DNA from 4 places in the Agathobaculum sp. LCP25S3_E8 genome. Region 2 is predicted to be linked to each of the others. Evidence: predicted binding sites of a transcription regulator. Region 2 holds the regulator's gene; each other region holds the start of a gene.
The links. The regulator LexA, encoded in region 2, represses DNA repair genes until DNA is damaged. The targets are predictions, from matches to a motif close to CNAACANNTGTTNG.
Positions count from the first base shown of each region.

Region 1: a site for LexA is predicted at 1,858-1,871, ahead of ACTQ34_RS05920 (Y-family DNA polymerase). Genes of this name have one in related genera too.
Region 3: a site for LexA is predicted at 2,185-2,198, ahead of dinB (DNA polymerase IV). Genes of this name have one in related genera too.
Region 4: a site for LexA is predicted at 2,803-2,816, ahead of iolE (myo-inosose-2 dehydratase). Genes of this name have one in related genera too.

Region 1 covers NZ_JBQKJR010000011.1:4,593-9,130, reverse strand. The annotation lists gene gatB (Asp-tRNA(Asn)/Glu-tRNA(Gln) amidotransferase subunit GatB) at 1-1,158, shown strand, start outside; gene ACTQ34_RS05925 (hypothetical protein) at 1,195-1,695, shown strand; gene ACTQ34_RS05920 (Y-family DNA polymerase) at 1,938-3,479, shown strand; gene ACTQ34_RS05915 (hypothetical protein) at 3,476-3,892, shown strand; gene ACTQ34_RS05910 (helix-turn-helix transcriptional regulator) at 3,937-4,146, opposite strand; gene ACTQ34_RS05905 (DUF6442 family protein) at 4,150-4,461, opposite strand.
Region 2 covers NZ_JBQKJR010000003.1:105,892-110,429, reverse strand. The annotation lists gene ACTQ34_RS02540 (DMT family transporter) at 1-327, shown strand, start outside; gene recG (ATP-dependent DNA helicase RecG) at 439-2,559, opposite strand; gene lexA (transcriptional repressor LexA) at 2,568-3,158, opposite strand; gene ACTQ34_RS02525 (Asp23/Gls24 family envelope stress response protein) at 3,469-3,819, shown strand; gene ACTQ34_RS02520 (DAK2 domain-containing protein) at 3,857-4,538, shown strand, end outside.
Region 3 covers NZ_JBQKJR010000001.1:20,975-25,512, forward strand. The annotation lists gene pdxR (MocR-like pyridoxine biosynthesis transcription factor PdxR) at 1-934, shown strand, start outside; gene dinB (DNA polymerase IV) at 940-2,169, opposite strand; TPP riboswitch at 2,257-2,359, shown strand; gene thiS (sulfur carrier protein ThiS) at 2,427-2,621, shown strand; gene thiF (sulfur carrier protein ThiS adenylyltransferase ThiF) at 2,626-3,261, shown strand; gene ACTQ34_RS00160 (thiazole synthase) at 3,295-4,059, shown strand; gene thiH (2-iminoacetate synthase ThiH) at 4,282-4,538, shown strand, end outside.
Region 4 covers NZ_JBQKJR010000007.1:18,650-23,187, reverse strand. The annotation lists gene ACTQ34_RS04300 (transketolase) at 1-409, shown strand, start outside; gene ACTQ34_RS04295 (transketolase family protein) at 424-1,389, shown strand; gene ACTQ34_RS04290 (NAD(P)-dependent malic enzyme) at 1,535-2,707, shown strand; gene iolE (myo-inosose-2 dehydratase) at 2,904-3,839, shown strand; gene pyrH (UMP kinase) at 4,046-4,538, shown strand, end outside.

The DNA.
Region 1 (4,538 bases), on a different contig from region 2:
TACCAGATTTCGCAGTTCGATGTGCCGATCTGTGAAAACGGCGAGGTGTTCTTCTATGTTGATGGCGAGAAGAAGTCCTGCCGTCTCGAGCGCATCCACTTCGAGGAGGACGCGGGCAAGCTGCTGCATGACGAGATCGACGGCACGGTGGTGGACTTCAACCGTTGTGGTGTGCCGCTGATTGAGATGGTCACCAAGCCTGATCTGCATTCCTCGGCGGAAGCGAAGGAATTCCTTGAAATGATTAAAAATACGCTGTCCTACCTCGATATCTGCGACTGCAAGATGGAGGAAGGCTCGATCCGCTGCGACGTGAACGTCTCCATCCGTCCGGAAGGCTCGGAGGAGCTGGGCACGCGCGTGGAGATGAAGAATATCAACACGTTTTCGGGCGCGGTTCGTGCGATTGACTATGAAATTGCCCGCCAGATCGAAGTGGTCGAGAACGGCGGCGAAATTCAGCAGGAGACCCGTCGCTGGGATGATGTGAAGCTCAAGAACACAGTCATGCGCACCAAGGAGGATGCGCAGGACTACCGTTATTTCCCCGATCCGGACCTGATTGCGGTGGAAATTTCGGATGAGTGGATGCAGCAGATCGAGAGCGAAATCCCTGAGCTGCCGATTTCGCGTTATGAGCGCTATCTGAACGAATACGGCATGACCGCGATGGAGGCGCGTCTGATTTCGGACAGCTTTGCCAAGGCGGAGCTGCTCGACGCGGCGGCAAAACAGGTCAAGCCCAAGGCGGCGGCAAACTGGATTCTGTCCGATATCTCCAAGTATCTCAACGACAAGGGCGTGGAATTGCCGGACACCAAGCTGACCGCAGACAAGCTGGTCGATTTGGTCAAACTCATTGAAGCGGGCACGATTTCGGGTGCGGCTGGCAAGAAGGTTCTGCCTAGCATGTTCGAGACTGAAGAAACGGTTGAGGCGATTGTAGAGCGCATGGGCCTCAAGCAGGTGTCCGACGAGGGTGCAATCCTTGCCATCGTGCAGGACGTGATTGCAAAGAACGAAAAGGCAGTCGCGGACTTCAAGGCAGGCAAGAATGTCACCGGTTTCCTTGTGAGCCAGTGCATGAAGGCTTCCAAGGGGCAGGGCAACCCGCAGATCATCAACAAGCTGATTGCACAGGAGTTGGCCAAGCTCTAAGTAGGTTTTCCTACATGATAAGCGGAGGTGCTTGCGGTGAAAAAGTTAGGTTGGATAGGGATTGTTCTCGTTTTCGTCTTTTCATTGGCCGCCTGTGGTTCGAAGAACCCACAGGACATGGTTTCGGAAGCGCTTGGGGTGGATGCTTCTACCGGCAGCACAATGTCCAGTATGGACACGCATAGCGGCAACGGCGACGGCACGTTCTGTGTTGTGCTGCATTTTGACGGTAACGAGATGATAAAACAGATCAAAGCAGACAACGCATGGAAACCATTTCCGCTGGACAAAACCGTTCAGACGTTGGTATATGGGGTGTCTGATGAGACAAGCAGTGTCGGCCCGTTTTTGACGGATGAAGACGGCAAGGTCTTAGTGCCTGAGATTGCAAATGGATATTATCGTTTGATCGATCGGCAGGTGGAGCAGGGAAAGGCAACCGGTACGGATATTCTGAACCGGGCGTCTTTCAATTTCACCGTGGGGATTTATGACACCGATACCAATACGCTGTATTGCTGTGAGCTGGATACTTGAATAAACGCATAAAAAAGCCTGAGGGAGCATCCCTCAGGCTTTTTTGTTTCATGTATGACATTTGATCGAATGGAAAAACTGAAAACAAGCGGCAAAATAGATGCTGTAAACAGAAAGAACGACATAGTATAGGAATATGGAAGAATGATGTAGGATAAAAATCGAACAAATGTTTGATTTTGGGGCAAGAGCATGTTATAATGAGGGTAACCAATGTAAGTATAGCTGGAAGGGAGAGAGAAATGGTGTCGGCAAGTGCAGCGCAGACGCGCATCTACTTTGCAATCGATCTGAAGTCCTTCTATGCTTCGGTAGAGTGTGTGGAGCGCGGGCTGGATCCGCTCACCACCAATCTGGTGGTGGCAGACCCCAACCGCACGGAAAAGACCATCTGCCTTGCGGTGTCACCCTCGCTCAAGGCCTATGGAATCCCAGGACGGGCGCGCTTGTTTGAGGTGAACGAGCGGCTCAGGCAGGTAAACCAAATGCGCCGGTATCAGGCACCGGGGCATCGCCTAACCGGCAAATCCTGTGATGACAGCACGCTGCGGAAAAATCCGTCCCTTGCGGTGGATTATCTGACTGCGCCGCCACAAATGGCGCATTATCTTGCGTGGAGCACAAGAATTTATGAGATCTATCTCAAATATATTGCGCCGGAGGATATCCATGTGTATTCGATTGACGAGGTGTTTATCGATGCGACTGCCTATCTGCCGCACTATGGCCTGACCGCGCGCGAACTGGCCGCCCATATCGTGCGGGATATCCTGCACACAACCGGCATCACGGCAGCGGCAGGTATCGGCACCAATCTGTATCTGGCCAAGGTTGCGATGGATATTGTGGCGAAGCATATCACACCGGATGCGGATGGTATCCGCATCGCGCAGCTCGACGAGATGTCCTATCGGCAGCAGTTGTGGACACATCGGCCGCTGACCGACTTCTGGCGGGTGGGGCACGGCTACGCACGCAAACTGGAGCAGCACGGGCTGCGCACCATGGGTGATATTGCGCGCTGTTCCATAGGAGCACCGCAGGATTACTACAACGAAGAATTGCTGTATCGTCTGTTCGGTGTGAATGCAGAGCTGCTGATTGACCATGCATGGGGATTTGAGTCATGCACGATGGAGGAGATTAAGTCCTATCGTCCGGCGCAAAAAAGTATTGCCTCCGGGCAGGTGCTGCAAGAACCGTATTCCTTTGCCGATGCGCGTTTGGTGGTGCGCGAAATGGTTGATTTGCTTGCACTTGAATTGGTGGAAAAGCATTTGACAACCGACCAGATTGTGCTGACGGTGGGATATGACCGTGTTAGTCTAACCGATCCAGCGCGGCGTGCGCAGTATCAGGGTGCTGTTGTGACCGACCATTATGGCCGTACAATACCAAAGCATGCGCATGGTACGACAAATTTGGAACAGCACACCGCATCCGCTAAGCTGTTGACCGATGCGGTAAGTGGACTCTATGATCGTATTGTGCGGCGCGAACTGCTTGTGCGGCGGTTATCGCTGTCGGCCAATCACCTGCGGGACGAGGCCACATTGGAGCGAGTGCCGGAATATGAGCAGATTGATTTATTTACTGATTATGCGGCGCGGCAGCAGCAGGAACGGGAGCAGGCTGCTATACTGGCGCGAGAACAGCAGATGCAGCAAGCGATTCTTTCCATCAAGCGTAAATTTGGCAAAAATGCGATTCTGAAAGGCATGGATTTGCAGGATACAGCGACCACGCGGGCGCGCAACGACCAGATCGGAGGACATAAGGCATGAGAAAAAACGAAGTGGAGCGATATGCGGAGCTGCTGTATTTGCCGCATCACACATCGTTGCGGCATCCGCCTATGCCGCGGGAAAATCGTGCGGCGCAGTTTGCCCCTTTTGCTGCATTGACCGGTCATGTGGATGCAGTCGCGGAAACCGCGCGGTTGACCCAGCCGCGTGCAGCGCTTGACGAAGGCGTGATCGCTGAACTGGACGCACGCATCGGTCAGCTGCGCGCGCAGATCGGCACACAACCGGCAGCGGAGATTACCTATTTCGTGCCGGACCATAAAAAGGAGGGCGGAGCGTATGTGACCGTACGCGGCCGCGTTTGTAAAATACGCGATTTTGAAAAGCAGATCGTGCTGGAAGACGGCACGATCGTGCCGGTGGAGCAGGTGATGGACCTGCATTTGCTATGATGAAACAGGCCGACCGCGGAAAGCGGCCGGCCTGTTTGGATTGCTCACTCGAAGTAAAATAAATCTTCGAATTTTTTGTCCAGTGCGATGCACAGAATGAGCGCGAGCTTGGCGGTTGGGTTGAATTGTCCGGTCTCGATGGAACTAATCGTGTTGCGTGATACACCGACCAGCTCGGCCAGCTGTGCCTGCGATAAATTTTTCTCACCGCGCGCTTCTTTCAGACGGTTGCGCAGAATCAGTTTTTCGTTCATCGCTCATCCCACCACGCGCATTACATAGGTGATAAGGTTGGTAATGGAGAGAAAACCGCCTGCAATGGAGGTCACCAATAGAGATTTATCTTTGCTGAACCGATAGCGGGGATAGGCTTCGGCTGCAACATATGCCCAAAAGACTGCGGCCAGCGCGTCGTTTGACCGATTGGTACACATGTTGAAAATGAAGAGAAAAATCAGAACGGTGATGAATGAGATGATGCCGATTTGTCTGCCCTGATTTTCTGCATTCTTTTTGCCTTCATCCAGATTTTCTCTGCGGCTTTTTGCCAGAATTTCCTCTTTATTCATAGGGAACACCTCACTGTCTCTATCCAATAATATACCAAGTGTTCTTTGCATATTCAGTATAACACGCCAAGTAAACT
Region 2 (4,538 bases):
TTTCTGCTCATTCCAGCGTTTTTGGAGGGTTTTCCGGCAGGACCGGCGGCATGGCTCGAGCCGGTGCATCTGGCAAACCTGCTGTTTCTCGGGTTGGGCGCATCCGCAACCTGCTTTGCGACGTGGAACCGCGCAGTATTTCTGCTCGGTCCGGTGCGTACCAGCGCGTATATCTACGCGACTCCGATTGTGACCATTATCAGCTCGGCGCTCATCCTGCACGAAACAATGACCCCGTCCATGTGGCTGGGCACGGCGCTTGCGCTTGGCGGATTGGTGCTGTCCGAACGCGATGGTACCAAGAAAGAAAACAAGTCAAAACGGTGATTTGCGCGCCGTATGGCGCGTATTAAATAGAAAAGAACCGCCGGAAGGCGGTTCTTTTCTATGTGTTGCACGGCATGACCCTTCAATCGAACCTGCACGGTTCGATTGACATTAGTTAAATGCCTCGTCGTCCCGCTCCTCGAACATGCGGTGCACACGCGCGCGCAATTCAGGATAGCCTGCAAGCGTTGGGTCGGCCTGCAAAATCTGCTCGGCCTCCTCGCGCGCGCTCTGCATGAGCGCAAGGTCGGCAATCGGGTCGGCAATGTGCAGCGCGGGCAGACCGTGCTGCCGTCTGCCAAAAAAGTCGCCCGGGCCGCGCTGCGACAGGTCGGCGCGCGCAACCTCAAAGCCGTCGTTTGTTTTGCACAGGATTTTCAGTCGTTCGCGCGCGGTTTGCCCTTTATCTGCACCGAAGAAAATGCAGTAGGACTGCCGCGTACCGCGTCCGACGCGGCCGCGCAGCTGGTGCAGCTGGGACAAGCCGAAGCGGTCGGCGTCCTCAACGACCATCAGGTTGGCGTTCGGCACGTCCACGCCGACCTCAATGACGGTCGTGGCGACCAGAATATCGTATTCTTTCGCGGCAAATGCCTGCATCACGCGCTCTTTTTCCGCGCTTTTCATGCGTCCGTGCAGCACGGCAACGCGCCGGTGCGGCAGCATTTTTTGCAGGTCGACTGCGTGCTGCTCCGCGCTCTTGAGGTTCATTTCGCCCTCTTCGACCAGCGGACACACCACATATACCTGCCCACCCTCGCGAATCTGCTTGTCAATGAAGGCGGTGATGCGGCGGCGCATATTTTCGCCCACGGCGTAGGTTTCGACCGGCTGACGGCCGGGAGGGACTTCGTCGAGCACGGACACATCGAGGTCACCGTACAGAATGAGCGCAAGCGTGCGCGGGATGGGCGTTGCCGACATGACCAGCACATGGGGCGTCTGTCCCTTGGCGGACAGCGCGGCGCGCTGCGCTACGCCGAAGCGGTGCTGCTCGTCGGCCACGACCGCACCCAGCCGATGAAAGTTGACGCTCTGCTGGATGAGCGCGTGCGTACCGATGACAACCTGCGCCGCGCCGCTCTCGATGGCGGCGAGGGCAGCGCGCTTCTGCGCGGCATTCATTGAACCGGTCAGCAGGGTACAGGAGATGTTGAGTTTTTCCAAAAGTGGCGCCAGCGTTTCTGCGTGCTGCGCGGCGAGAATTTCAGTCGGCGCCATAAAGGCGGCCTGATAGCCGCTTTTGGCGGCAAGCGCGCACAGCGCCGCGGCGACAATTGTCTTGCCCGAACCGACATCGCCCTGCACCAGTCGGTTCATCGGACGGCCCGAAGCGCAGTCCGATGCGATTTCCCCGATGGCGCGGCGCTGCGCCCCTGTGGGCGAAAAGGGGAGCGCGGCAAAAAAGTCTGTAAGGGAGGCATCGGAAAAAATCAGTCCTGTGTCGGCGCGGCGGCGCTCCTTGAGCTGCTGTAAGCCGCAGCAAAGCAGAAATAACTCCTCGAACACCATGCGGCGGCGCGCGTCGCTTACATCTTGCGTCGACTGCGGTCGATGGATGGCGGCGAGCGCATCGGTGGCATCCGGCAGTTGGTACCGTGCGCGCAGCACTTCGGGCAGCGGGTCGGGCCAGTCGCCCGGCACCGCATCCAGCGCCGCTTCGGTCACGCGCGCCATATCGCGCTGGCTCAGCCCTGCGGTCAGCGGGTAAACCGGCACGATGCGGCCGGGGTGTTCCGCGTCGGGTGAAACTTTTTCCGACTGCGGCGAGACCAGCATGCGCGTGTGACCGTTTGCCTGTACGCGCCCGTAAAACACATATTCCTGCCCGACGCGCAGCAGTGCCGCGGCATAGGGGTTGTTGAAATAGGTGACGGGCAGTGAGCCGGATTCATCGAAGATGGTGCATTTGACCAGCGTCATGCCCTTGCGGATGTGGGTGGTTTTCGGCTCGGTGCCGACAACCGCACGGACAGCATACTTGCCGTCCTCTGTGATGTCCGCAATGGGGGTGATAGCCGTACGGTCCTCATAATCGCGCGGATAGGTTTCCAGTGCGTCACGCAGCGTGCGGATATGCAGTTTTTCGAACAAAGCCGCTTTTTTCGGGCCGACGCCCTTGACAAAGCGGATGCTGTCCTCCAGTGCGGGCATGGCAGCCTCCTTAGAAAATAGACGCGCGGCCGCCCGTGGGGCGGCCGAAGTAGAATATAACGGAAACTGTGTTTCCATCGAGCATGTTAGTATTCGCGGTAAACCGCTTTGACCACGCCGAGAATCTGGCAGCCTGTGCCGTCAATGGGGGGATAGGCGGGGTTCTCCGGCATCAGCCATACGCCGTCCGCCGTGATATTGAGCGTTTTACAGGTGGCTTCGTCCTCCAACAGGGCGATAACGATATCGCCGTTACGGGCTTGAATGTCCTGTCGGACGATAACCAGATCGTCGTCCATGATGCCCACGCCGATCATCGAATCGCCGCGGATGCGCAGGGCATAGTATTCTCCACCGTTTGCCGCAGGCTCAAACGGGACGTAGCCCACGTGCTCCTCGACCGCAAGGATCGGCATACCGGCGGTGACGCGGCCGAGAATGGGCACGCGCGTAACCATGGACGGGCCGCTGACCGGGGTCAGCGCGCGGGATTTGTGTTCGCTCGGCTCAAGGTAGCCCGCCTCCTGCAATTTTTTCAGGTGCGCGTGCACGGTGGAGGGTGAGCGCAGGTTCATTTCCGCGCAGATTTCGCGCACCGAGGGGGGATAGCCATGCTCAAGGGAAAATTCACTGATATAATCCAAAATCCGTTGCTGTTTGGCGGAGATTTTTTTCATATGGACGCACTCCTTGCTGTTGCCTTTCGGAACATACGTTCGTATTTTTTTCTATTATACCCTAAAATGCGCAGTAAAGCAAACATTTGTTTGTGAAAAAACGGAAAGAATTGCGAAAAACAGAAATCGCGTACATTTTCCTGTCAATTATTCGGAATTTTGTCAGGTCATCCGCAAAAAAATCACCGCTTTGCTTGTATTTGGACCGGTTTTGTTATATCATATAGACAGAAACGATTCGGACGGCTCGGCGCTGTGCAACACGTTTTATCTCAAAAAGCATCAAACGATCGCAGGGAGGGTTTTTTCTATGACGATCAAGACCGATCTTGGATATATTGAAATCACAAACGAGGTGATGGCAGGAATTGCGGGCTATGCGGCTTCCTCGTGCTTCGGCGTGAAGGGCATGACCATTCGCTCGATGTCGGACGGGCTGGCGCATCTGCTCGGACGCGATACCCAGTCGCGCGGCGTCAAGGTATCGGAGGCGCCGGACGGCGGCGTCAATATCGACCTGCACATCGCGGTCGAGCACGGCGTGAACATTGCGACTGTGTGCCGCTCGATCATCAGCGAGGTGCGTTACCATGTCGAGCGCTTGACCGGCGTGGATGTAAAGAATGTGGATATTTATGTAGAGAGTATCCGTGCGGACTGACGCGCGGCCAAAAAAGAATTCGGGGAGAGTTAAGTAAATGGCAGATCAGAAAATAGACGGCGCGCTGTTCCAGTCCATGGTGATCGAGGGCGCGCTTGCCATTGCCGAAAAGAAGGAACAGGTTAACGAACTGAACGTTTTCCCTGTGCCGGACGGCGATACGGGCACCAATATGTCCATGACGATGGGCTCGGCGATGACCGAGATGGAAAAGCTGACCGAGCCAACGCTGGCGAAAGCGGTCGACACGACGGCATCCGCGCTGCTGCGCGGCGCGCGCGGCAATTCGGGCGTCATTTTGTCGCTGCTGTTCCGTGGCGTGGCGAAAAAACTGCGTGAAACCGATGCGGCGGGCGGTCGTGAACTGGCGCTGGCGCTGCGCGAGGGTGTGGAAACTGCGTATAAGGCGGTCATGAAGCCGGCGGAAGGCACGATTTTGACCGTATCGCGCGTGTCTGCGCAGCAGGCGGTCGAAGCCTGTCAGGCCGAGCCGGACCTGTCGGCTGAGCAAGTGCTCGAAACCGTGCTCACCTGCGGACGGCAGGCGCTGGAGGAAACCGTGCATCAGAATCCCGTGCTGGAAAAGGCGGGCGTGGTGGACGCGGGCGGCTTCGGCTACCTGACCATTCTGGAGGGCATGCTGGACGCGCTGCGCGGCATCCACAAGGAGCGCACCGCTGTCGAGCCGACCAAGGCAGCCGCAGACTTTGGGGCGATTG
Region 3 (4,538 bases), on a different contig from region 2:
TGACTTCCGCGGCATCAACGTTTTACCCGACAACATTCTGGTGGGCGCCGGCTCGGAATATCTCATGCAGCTGGTCATCCAGCTTTTGGGGCGCGACCGGGTATATGGGCTGGAAAATCCAGGCTACCGCAAGCTATACCAGATTTTCGCCGCGGGCGGCGCAGCGGTACGTCCCCTGCCGCTGGACAAAAGCGGTCTGCGCGCGGACGCACTGACGGCATCCGACGCATCAGTCGTGTACCTGACCCCCTCGCATCATTTCCCGCTCGGCACGGTCATGCCCGCCGCACGGCGACTGGAAATTTTGCGCTGGGCGTCCGCTGCGCCCGACCGCTATATCATTGAGGACGACTACGACAGCGAATTCCGCTATGCCTCGCGTCCCATCCCCGCTCTGGGCGAGCTTGACCGTGCAGGACGGGTGGTCTACGTCAACACCTTTGCCAAAAGCCTTGCACCCGGCCTGCGTATCGGCTATCTGGTGCTGCCGGACGCGCTGATGGCGCGCTACCGTGAGCGGTTCTCGCTCTACTCCTCGACCGTACCGAGTTTCGAGCAGCACACACTTGCAGCCTTTCTGCGCACCGGCGCCTTTGAGCGGCACATCAGCCGTAGCCGCAAGGTATATCAGGCGCGGCGCGATGCGCTTCTGGCGGCGCTTGCACGGGAACTGGCCGACCTCCCGCATGAGGTGTCCCGCTCGGAAGCAGGCCTGCACCTGCTGCTGCATATGCGAAACGGCATGCTGGAACGTGAGCTGATGGAACGGGCTGCGGCCGTCGGTGTACGAGTGTACGGCCTGTCCGCTTATTACACGCCGCCGGTTCAACCGCCCAAGGCGACGCTGGTGCTCGGTTACGCCGGTATGACTGAGACGCAAATCGACCAGGCCGCAGCACTGCTGCGTCAGGCATGGACAAAAAAAGAGCCATGATTTTTTCATGGCTCTTTTTCATCTTTTTTCTTATTTTCTTTTGGTTTATAAACAGAATTTGCAAAAATGACCGAGTGGTTTCCAAACCGCTGCCGCAATGCGTCCACGGTCTTATCCAGCTCACGCTGCTTTTGCCGCGTCTGTGTCTGCTGCGGACTGTCAAACAGGGAAAGCTGTTCACAAGCCTGATTCTCCGACAGCAGGTTGGCCGCCGTAACCGACAGCAGCCGCACCGGCTTGTCCATCGGCCAATGCGCGCGCAGCAGCGCAAGCGATGTCTCGAACAGCACGCGGGTGGAGTTGGTCGGCTGCGCCAGCGTCATCTGCCGTGAACGGTTGTGAAACTCCGGGTCGCGGATGCCAATCTGCACGGTCTGGCACACCATCCCGCGCGCCCGCAGGCGGCGGCCGACGTTATCACACAGCACGGTCAATCCCATGCGGCACGCCTCTTCGCCCAGAAGATTGTGCGCAAAGGTCATGCCGTTTCCCACGCTCTTGACCTCACGCTCGGCATAAAACGAACGCACCGGCTCATCGTCCTCACCGCGGGCATAGCGCAGCAGCATATCCCCCTGCTTGCCGAAAATGCCGTGCACAAATGCAGGCTCACACGCGGCTAAGTCGCCAATCGTATGCACACCCAGTCCGTCGAGCCGCGCCGCGGCACGCCTGCCAACATACAGCAGCGTATTGACCGGCAGCGGCCAGACGCGCTCCCGGAAGTTCTCGCGCGAAAAGACGGTCGTTGCGTCCGGCTTTTTGTAGTCGCTGCCCAGCTTGGCGAACGCGCGGTTGAATGACACGCCGACCGAAATCGTCAGCCCAATTTCCTCTCGCATACGGCGGCGCAGTTCATCCGCAATCTGCTCACCCGTACCGAACAGGTGCATCGAGCCGGTCACGTCGAGAAAGGATTCATCAATGCCGAATGGGTCGACCAAATCGGTATATTGCAGGTACAGCTCGTTGCAGCGGCGCGAATACTTGACGTATTCCTCGCGGTGCGGTGGTACCAACCGCAAATCAGGACATTTGCGTTTTGCCTGCCAGATGGTTTCCGCCGTCTGCACACCGAATGCCTTGGCCTTTTCGTTTTTGGCAAGGATGATACCGTGGCGGCTCTCCGGGTCGCCGCAGACCGCACTCGGTCCTTCCGCCAGCGTCGGGTCAAGCAGCGTCTCGACCGATGCGTAAAACGAATTGCAGTCACAGTGCAAAATCGTGCGCTCCACGGCATCCCCTCCCATCGAACATTTGTTTTCTTTTATTGTAGCAGAGAATTTGCGCCTTGACAACCACTTTTCACTGGTCTATACTGGATTTGCAAGCAAGGGTGCCGTGATGAGCGGCTGAGAGGGCGAGAGCCTAACCTTTTGAACCTGTTGGTTAGCACCATCGTAGGGAAGCTGTCGCATCGCAAAAACTCAATGCCCCGGTTTTACCGCATGGTGGAACCGGGGTATTTTTATTGCCTGAAAGAAGGGATTTTATGAAGATAAACGGCGAAGTATGCACCTGTTCCCCAGGTATGACTGTGCTGTCTCTTCTGGAGCAGCGCGGACACGACCCGCAGCGCGTCGCGGTCGAGCGCAATGGACAAATTGTGCCGCGCGCACGCTTTGCACAAGAGGAACTGCACGAGGACGATACAATTGAAATTGTACAGTTTGTCGGCGGAGGCTGAAATCATGCATTTGACCAAAGAAGAACTGCACGCCGCGCTCGTCGAGCGGCACGGCGCGGACATCCAGCAAAAGCTCGACCATGCTACGGTCGGCATCGCGGGACTGGGCGGACTTGGCTCCAACATCGCCGTGCATCTGGCGCGGCTGGGGGTAGGACGGCTGGTGCTGGTGGATTTCGACACGGTGGAAATCAGCAACCTCAACCGGCAGCACTACACGATGAAGGACATCGGTATTCCCAAAACGCTGGCGCTGCTCGAACAACTGGAAGCCATCAACCCCTATCTGCAATACGAACCGCACACCGAGCGCGTCATTCCGGCCAATGCCGCGCCCCTGTTTGCAGACTGCGATGTGGTCTGCGAAGCGTTCGACCGCGCGGACCAGAAGGCCATGCTGATTGAAACACTGCTGGAGCGTTTGCCGGACACGCCTATTGTTTCGGGCAGCGGCATGGCGGGCTGCGGTTCAGCCAACCTGATGCACACCGAGCGCCGCTTCGGTCGGCTTTACGTCTGCGGCGACGGAACAAGTGACATTGCGAACGGTATTGGCCTGATGGCGCCGCGTGTCGCCGTCTGCGCTGCGCAGCAAGCGACTATGGTGCTGCGACTGCTGCTTGGATATACCGAACCATGAGCATAAGATATGATAAGAAGGAGAGAAAAAACAATGGAAGATAAGCTGATTCTGGGCGGACACGAATTCACCTCCCGCTTTATTCTAGGCTCAGGCAAATATTCGCTCGATTTAATCAACGCCGCCGTACACAATGCAGGCGCACAGATTATCACGCTCGCGCTGCGCCGCGCCAACGAAGGTGGCACAGCGAACATCCTTGACTATATCCCGAAGGGCGTTACTCTGCTGCCCAATACCTCGGGGGCGCGCAACGCGGACGAAGCGGTGCGTATCGCACGTCTCTCGCGCGAAGTCGGCTGCGGCGACTTTGTCAAAATCGAAATCATGCGCGACAGCAAATACCTGCTGCCGGACAATCAGGAAACCATCCGTGCAACCGAAATCCTCGCAAAAGAGGGTTTTGTCGTCATGCCGTACATGTATCCCGACCTAAACGTTGCGCGCGACTTGGTCAGCGCGGGCGCGGCCTGTGTGATGCCGCTCGGCGCACCCATTGGTACCAACAAGGGACTTGCTACACGCGAGTTCATCCAAATCCTGATTGACGAAATCGACTTGCCGATTATCGTAGACGCCGGCATCGGCCGTCCCTCGCAGGCGTGCGAAGCGATGGAAATGGGCGCGGCGGCTGTGATGGCCAATACCGCAATCGCCACGGCGGGCGATATTCCGGCGATGGCAGAAGCATTCAAAAAGGCAATTGAGGCCGGACGCACGGCGTATCTGGCAGGACTCGGCCGCGTGCGCGAGAGCGCCTCGGCATCCTCCCCGCTGACCGGTTTTTTGCGCGACTGACGCCCCCGGGGCGGCAGCCGCCCTTGCTGTTCTAACCAGCAAACCGGGCGGCAAGCGCAAACCGGAACCCTGCTCTGCGCGCGCAGCGCGCCCTCAAGGGAAAAGGGTTGATTCACAAGAAGGGGAAAACCGCAGGTTGTCTCCTTTTTGTGCGCCCGCCGCGCGCAGCGGCATGCCTCCCGCTGTCTGAAAGGCAGCACAAAACAGGAAAGGATAATGATGATGCAACAAACCAAAACCGAGGCCATCTCCGCAAAATATATCACCGCCGAAACCGACCACATGGCCTACCAGCCGGGCATGGACAACATCGGCTCGGAAATCCAGGACGAGGTTATCGCCCGCATGAACGCCTACGATGCAGAGCGTTACACCGCCGCCGACGTACAGCGCGCTTTAAACCGCGATGTGCTCCAGCCCGAGGACTTCGCCGCGCTGCTCTCCCCTGCTGCCGCGCCCTTCCTTGAACAGATGGCGCA
Region 4 (4,538 bases), on a different contig from region 2:
CGGCGACGGCGAGGCGGACGAGGGCCAGATTTGGGAAGGCGCTCAGTTTGCGGTACATTATCAGCTGGACAATCTGGTTTGCTTTGTCGATGATAACAAGTATCAGCTCGACGGCGCATGCGAGAAGGTGATGAAGCATGCCAAGGGCATCGGCGCCAAGTTTGCTGCGTTCGGCTGGAACGTAGTCGAGTGCGAAGACGGCAACGATGTCGAGCAGATTTACGACGCGATTCAGAATGCTTACGCCACCAAGGGCGTGCCGACCTGCATTGTGCTGAATACGGTCAAGGGCAAGGGCGCTACCTTTGCCGACGGTACGGGCGCGCATTCTTCTCAGCCGTCCAAGGAGCAGTGGGACGAAGCCATTGCCTATGCTGAGAAGCAGCTCGCTGAGATCAAGGCACAGTAAGGGAGGGTACGAACATGAGCTTTACTTTGATTGGCAAACACGAAAAGGATTCTCGTGCAAACCGCGACGGTTATGTTACCGCGATGCTCGAGATGATGGAGAAGGACCCCACGGTCATGCATGTTGACTGTGACCTAGAAAACTGCATTAACACCGGAAAGCTGGCTAAGGCTTATCCGGAGCGCACCATTAATGCGGGCATTGCAGAAGCAAACGCTGTAGGCGTATCTGCCGGCCTGTGCGCAACGGGCAAGACCGTATTCGTGCACTCTTTCGGCTGCTTTGCTTCCCGCCGTGCATTTGATCAGGCGTTCATGTCTGCGGCTTATGCAAAGCTGCCGGTACATATCGTCGGCTCCGACCCCGGTGTATGTGCAGCATACAACGGCGGCACCCATATGCCGTTTGAGGACTGTGCGCTGTATCTGTCTATCCCGGATGCGGTTGTCGTCGATCCGGTTGACTATGCACAGATCAATTGCCTGACCAAGAAGCTGGCCGCTTCCGGCAAGTTCTCTTACATGCGCATGATTCGTAAAACCTTTACCACCGTTTATGCAGACGGCTCGGACTTCGAGATCGGCAAGGGCGTTACCCTGAAGGAAGGCAAAGATGTTGCTATCATCGCTTCCGGCATCATGGTAGACGAGGCGCTCAAGGCACAGGAGCAGCTGGCCGCTGAGGGTATTTCTGCGAAGGTAATCGACATGTTCACTTGGAAGCCGCTTGACGAGCAGCTCATCATCGACTCTGCCAAGGAGTGCGGTGCAATCGTAACCGCCGAGAACCATCAGGTCAAGTGCGGCCTTGGTTCTGCGATTGCCAATGTTGTTATCCAGAACTGCCCGGTTCCGATGGAGATGGTCGGCGTTGAGGATCGCTTCGGCCAGGTTGGCGCGGAGAGCTTCCTGCGTGAGGAGTACGGCCTGACCGCAGCACACATCGTTGAGGCTGCCAAGAAGGCAATTTCCCGCAAGTAATTCGAACAGAACGCAGGCGCGCTGCATTGGCAGCGCGCCTTTTCTGTTTGATGGGTTTGTCCATTCTGCCTCTATGCAGAAAGGGGATTTTGCGGTAAACTGATACTAATAAAATTTTGTGTGGAAAGCCAATGGAGGAAACAATATGGATTTAAAAGAGCGCGCTCTGAAGGCGCATGAGCAGTGGGGCGGCAAAATCGAGGTAATTGCACGCTGCGAGGTCAACAGCAAAGAGGATCTTTCGATTGCCTATACGCCGGGTGTTGCTGAGCCGTGTCTGAAAATTAAGGATGATCCGTCCCTCAGCTACACCTATACCCGCCGGCACAATCTGGTTGCCGTTATTACGGACGGTACGGCGGTGCTGGGCCTCGGTGACATCGGTCCGGAGGCCGGTATGCCGGTTATGGAGGGGAAGTGCGCGCTGTTCAAGGCGTTTGCGGACGTGGATGCGTTCCCGCTTTGCGTCAAGAGCAAGGATGTGGACGAGATTGTGCGCACGATCCAGCTGATTTCCGGCTCGTTCGGCGGCATCAATCTGGAGGACATCGCTGCGCCGCGCTGCTTTGAGATTGAGCGCAAGCTCAAGGAGGTCTGTGATATTCCGGTGTTCCACGATGACCAGCACGGCACCGCAGTCTGCTGCGGGGCGGCGCTCATTAACGCCTGCCGCCTGACCGGTCGCAAGGTAGAGGATATCAAGATGGTGGTCAATGGCTGCGGCGCGGCCGCGATTGCAGTGACCAAGTTCCTGATGTTCCTCGGGATTCGTGATGTGACTATGGTCGAGCGGTTCGGCATTGTCTGTGAGGGTGACGAGCGTTTGAATCCTGCGCAGGCCGAGATGGCAAAGGTCACCAACCGCAGCCACATGACCGGTACGCTGGCGGACGCCATGAAGGGGGCGGATGTGTTCTTCGGCATGTCGGCGCCTCAGGTGCTGACCAGCGAAATGGTTGCCACCATGGCGGCAAATCCAATGGTGTTTGCCATGGCAAATCCGGTGCCGGAAATCTGGCCGGAGGATGCGAAAAAGGGCGGCGCGGCGGTCGTCGGCACCGGCCGGTCGGATTATCCCAACCAGATTAACAACGTGCTTGCGTTCCCGGGAATTTTCCGTGGTGCGCTGGATGTGCGCGCAAGCGACATCAACGAGGAGATGAAGCTCGCCGCTGCCAAGGCAATCGCCTACTGCGTATCGGACGAGGAGCTGACACCGGAATATATCATGCCGATGGCGTTTGACAAAAAGGTCATCCGCGCGGTTGCGGATGCGGTTGCACAGGCGGCACGCGACTCGGGTGTAGCGCGCATTTAAGAGGCGGAACGGCGGGAAAAAAGGGCGTTGCGTGCCTGCGCACGTCAGTACTGTGCAATTTGCTGAAAAAGTTTTTTGCACAGGGCATTTCTGTGCAAAAATGCGTTTGACTTTTAGGATATAGTTGAGTACAATAAGGATAGTAACGGCGCATGCAGAAGCATGCGGTATGAGATGAAAATGGAGGGAATAACACATGTTAGATCCGAAGAAAGTAAAGCTGGGCATCTGCCCGATTGGCTGGTCCAATGACGATATGTGGGATCTGGGCGATGAGAATACGTTCCAGCAGTGCATTTCCGAGATGAAGCTCGCGGGCTTCGACGGCTGCGAAGTCGGCCATAAGTATCCGGAGGATAAGGAAGTTCTCAAGCACATGCTCGACGTGCGCAACATGACCATCGCGTCCAAGTGGTTCTCCTCTTTCTTGGTTGACAAGCCGTACGAAGAGGTTGAGGCCGAGTTCATCAAGGAACTGGATTACCTCTCCTATGTCGGTGCAACCGCCATCAACGTATCCGAGCAGTCCGGCTCCATTCAGGGCAAGCTGGATACCGCTATCCTCGACATGGAAAACAAGCGCGTGCTGACCGACGAAGAGTGGACCCGTTTCACCGAGGGTCTGAACAAGCTGGGCAAGCTGTCCATGGAGAAGTACGGCATCCGCACCTGCTTCCATCATCACATGGGCACTGTTTGCCAGACGGTGGAGGAGACCACCCGCCTGATGGAGAACACCGATCCCAAGTATGTATTCCTGTGCTTTGACACCGGTCACTTCACCTTCGCAGGCGAGGACCCGGTCAAGATGCTCGAGAAGTTTGCAGACCGCGTCGGTCACGTTCATCTGAAGAACATGCGCATGCCGATGGTGGAAAAGGCTCGTGCAGAGCACTGGTCCTTCCTCGATGCGGTTCGCGCCGGCGCGTTCACTGTTCCGGGCGATCCGGACGGCTGCGTTGAGTTCGACAAGGTATTCGACCTGCTTGACAAGGCTGGTTACACCGGCTGGATCATGGTTGAGGCTGAGCAGGACCCGGCTAAGGCTAATCCGTACGAGTATGCCAAGATGGGCCGCGAGTACATCACCGCGCACACCGGTCTGGGCGGCGAAGTCGTTCTCAAGAAGTAAAAGCGATACATAAACAGAAAAATCCCGCTCTGTTTGGAGCGGGATTTTTTTACATCGGAAAGGATACGGACAGAGGAAGGGTGCAAACTTGTACAATGCGTGGTGCAGTTGTGCATAAATTGTAAAATCCATAGCGAAACCCTTTGCAAAAAAGGCGTTTATAGGGTAGAATAGAAAACGGGAAAATGAAGCAAGGAGTGTGGAGCATGGAAACACAGAGATATAAGCGAGTTCTCATAAAAATCAGCGGCGAAGCGCTGGCTGGTGATAAGCATTTCGGCCTGAATTTTGACGTGATTGGTCCGGTATGTGATGTGATAAAAAAATGCAACGAACAGGGCTGCGAGATCGGCATAGTAGTCGGCGGCGGTAACTTCTGGCGCGGCGTCAAGGATGGCGGCGGTAAGATGGAGCGTACCCGCGCAGACCATATGGGCATGCTGGCGACGACTATCAATGCGCTGGCGCTGGCTGATGCGCTGGAGCAGCGCGGCGTGCCGGTACGTGTGCAGACTGCAATCGAGATGAACCGTATTGCCGAGCCGTACATCCGGCAGCGTGCAACGCGCCATCTGGAAAAGGGCCGCGTGGTCATCTTCGGGTGTGGCACGGGTAATCCCTTCTTCTCGACCGATACTGCGGCGGTGCTGCGTGCGGCGGAAATAGGCGCGGAGGTCATTCTGCTGGCCAAAAACGTCG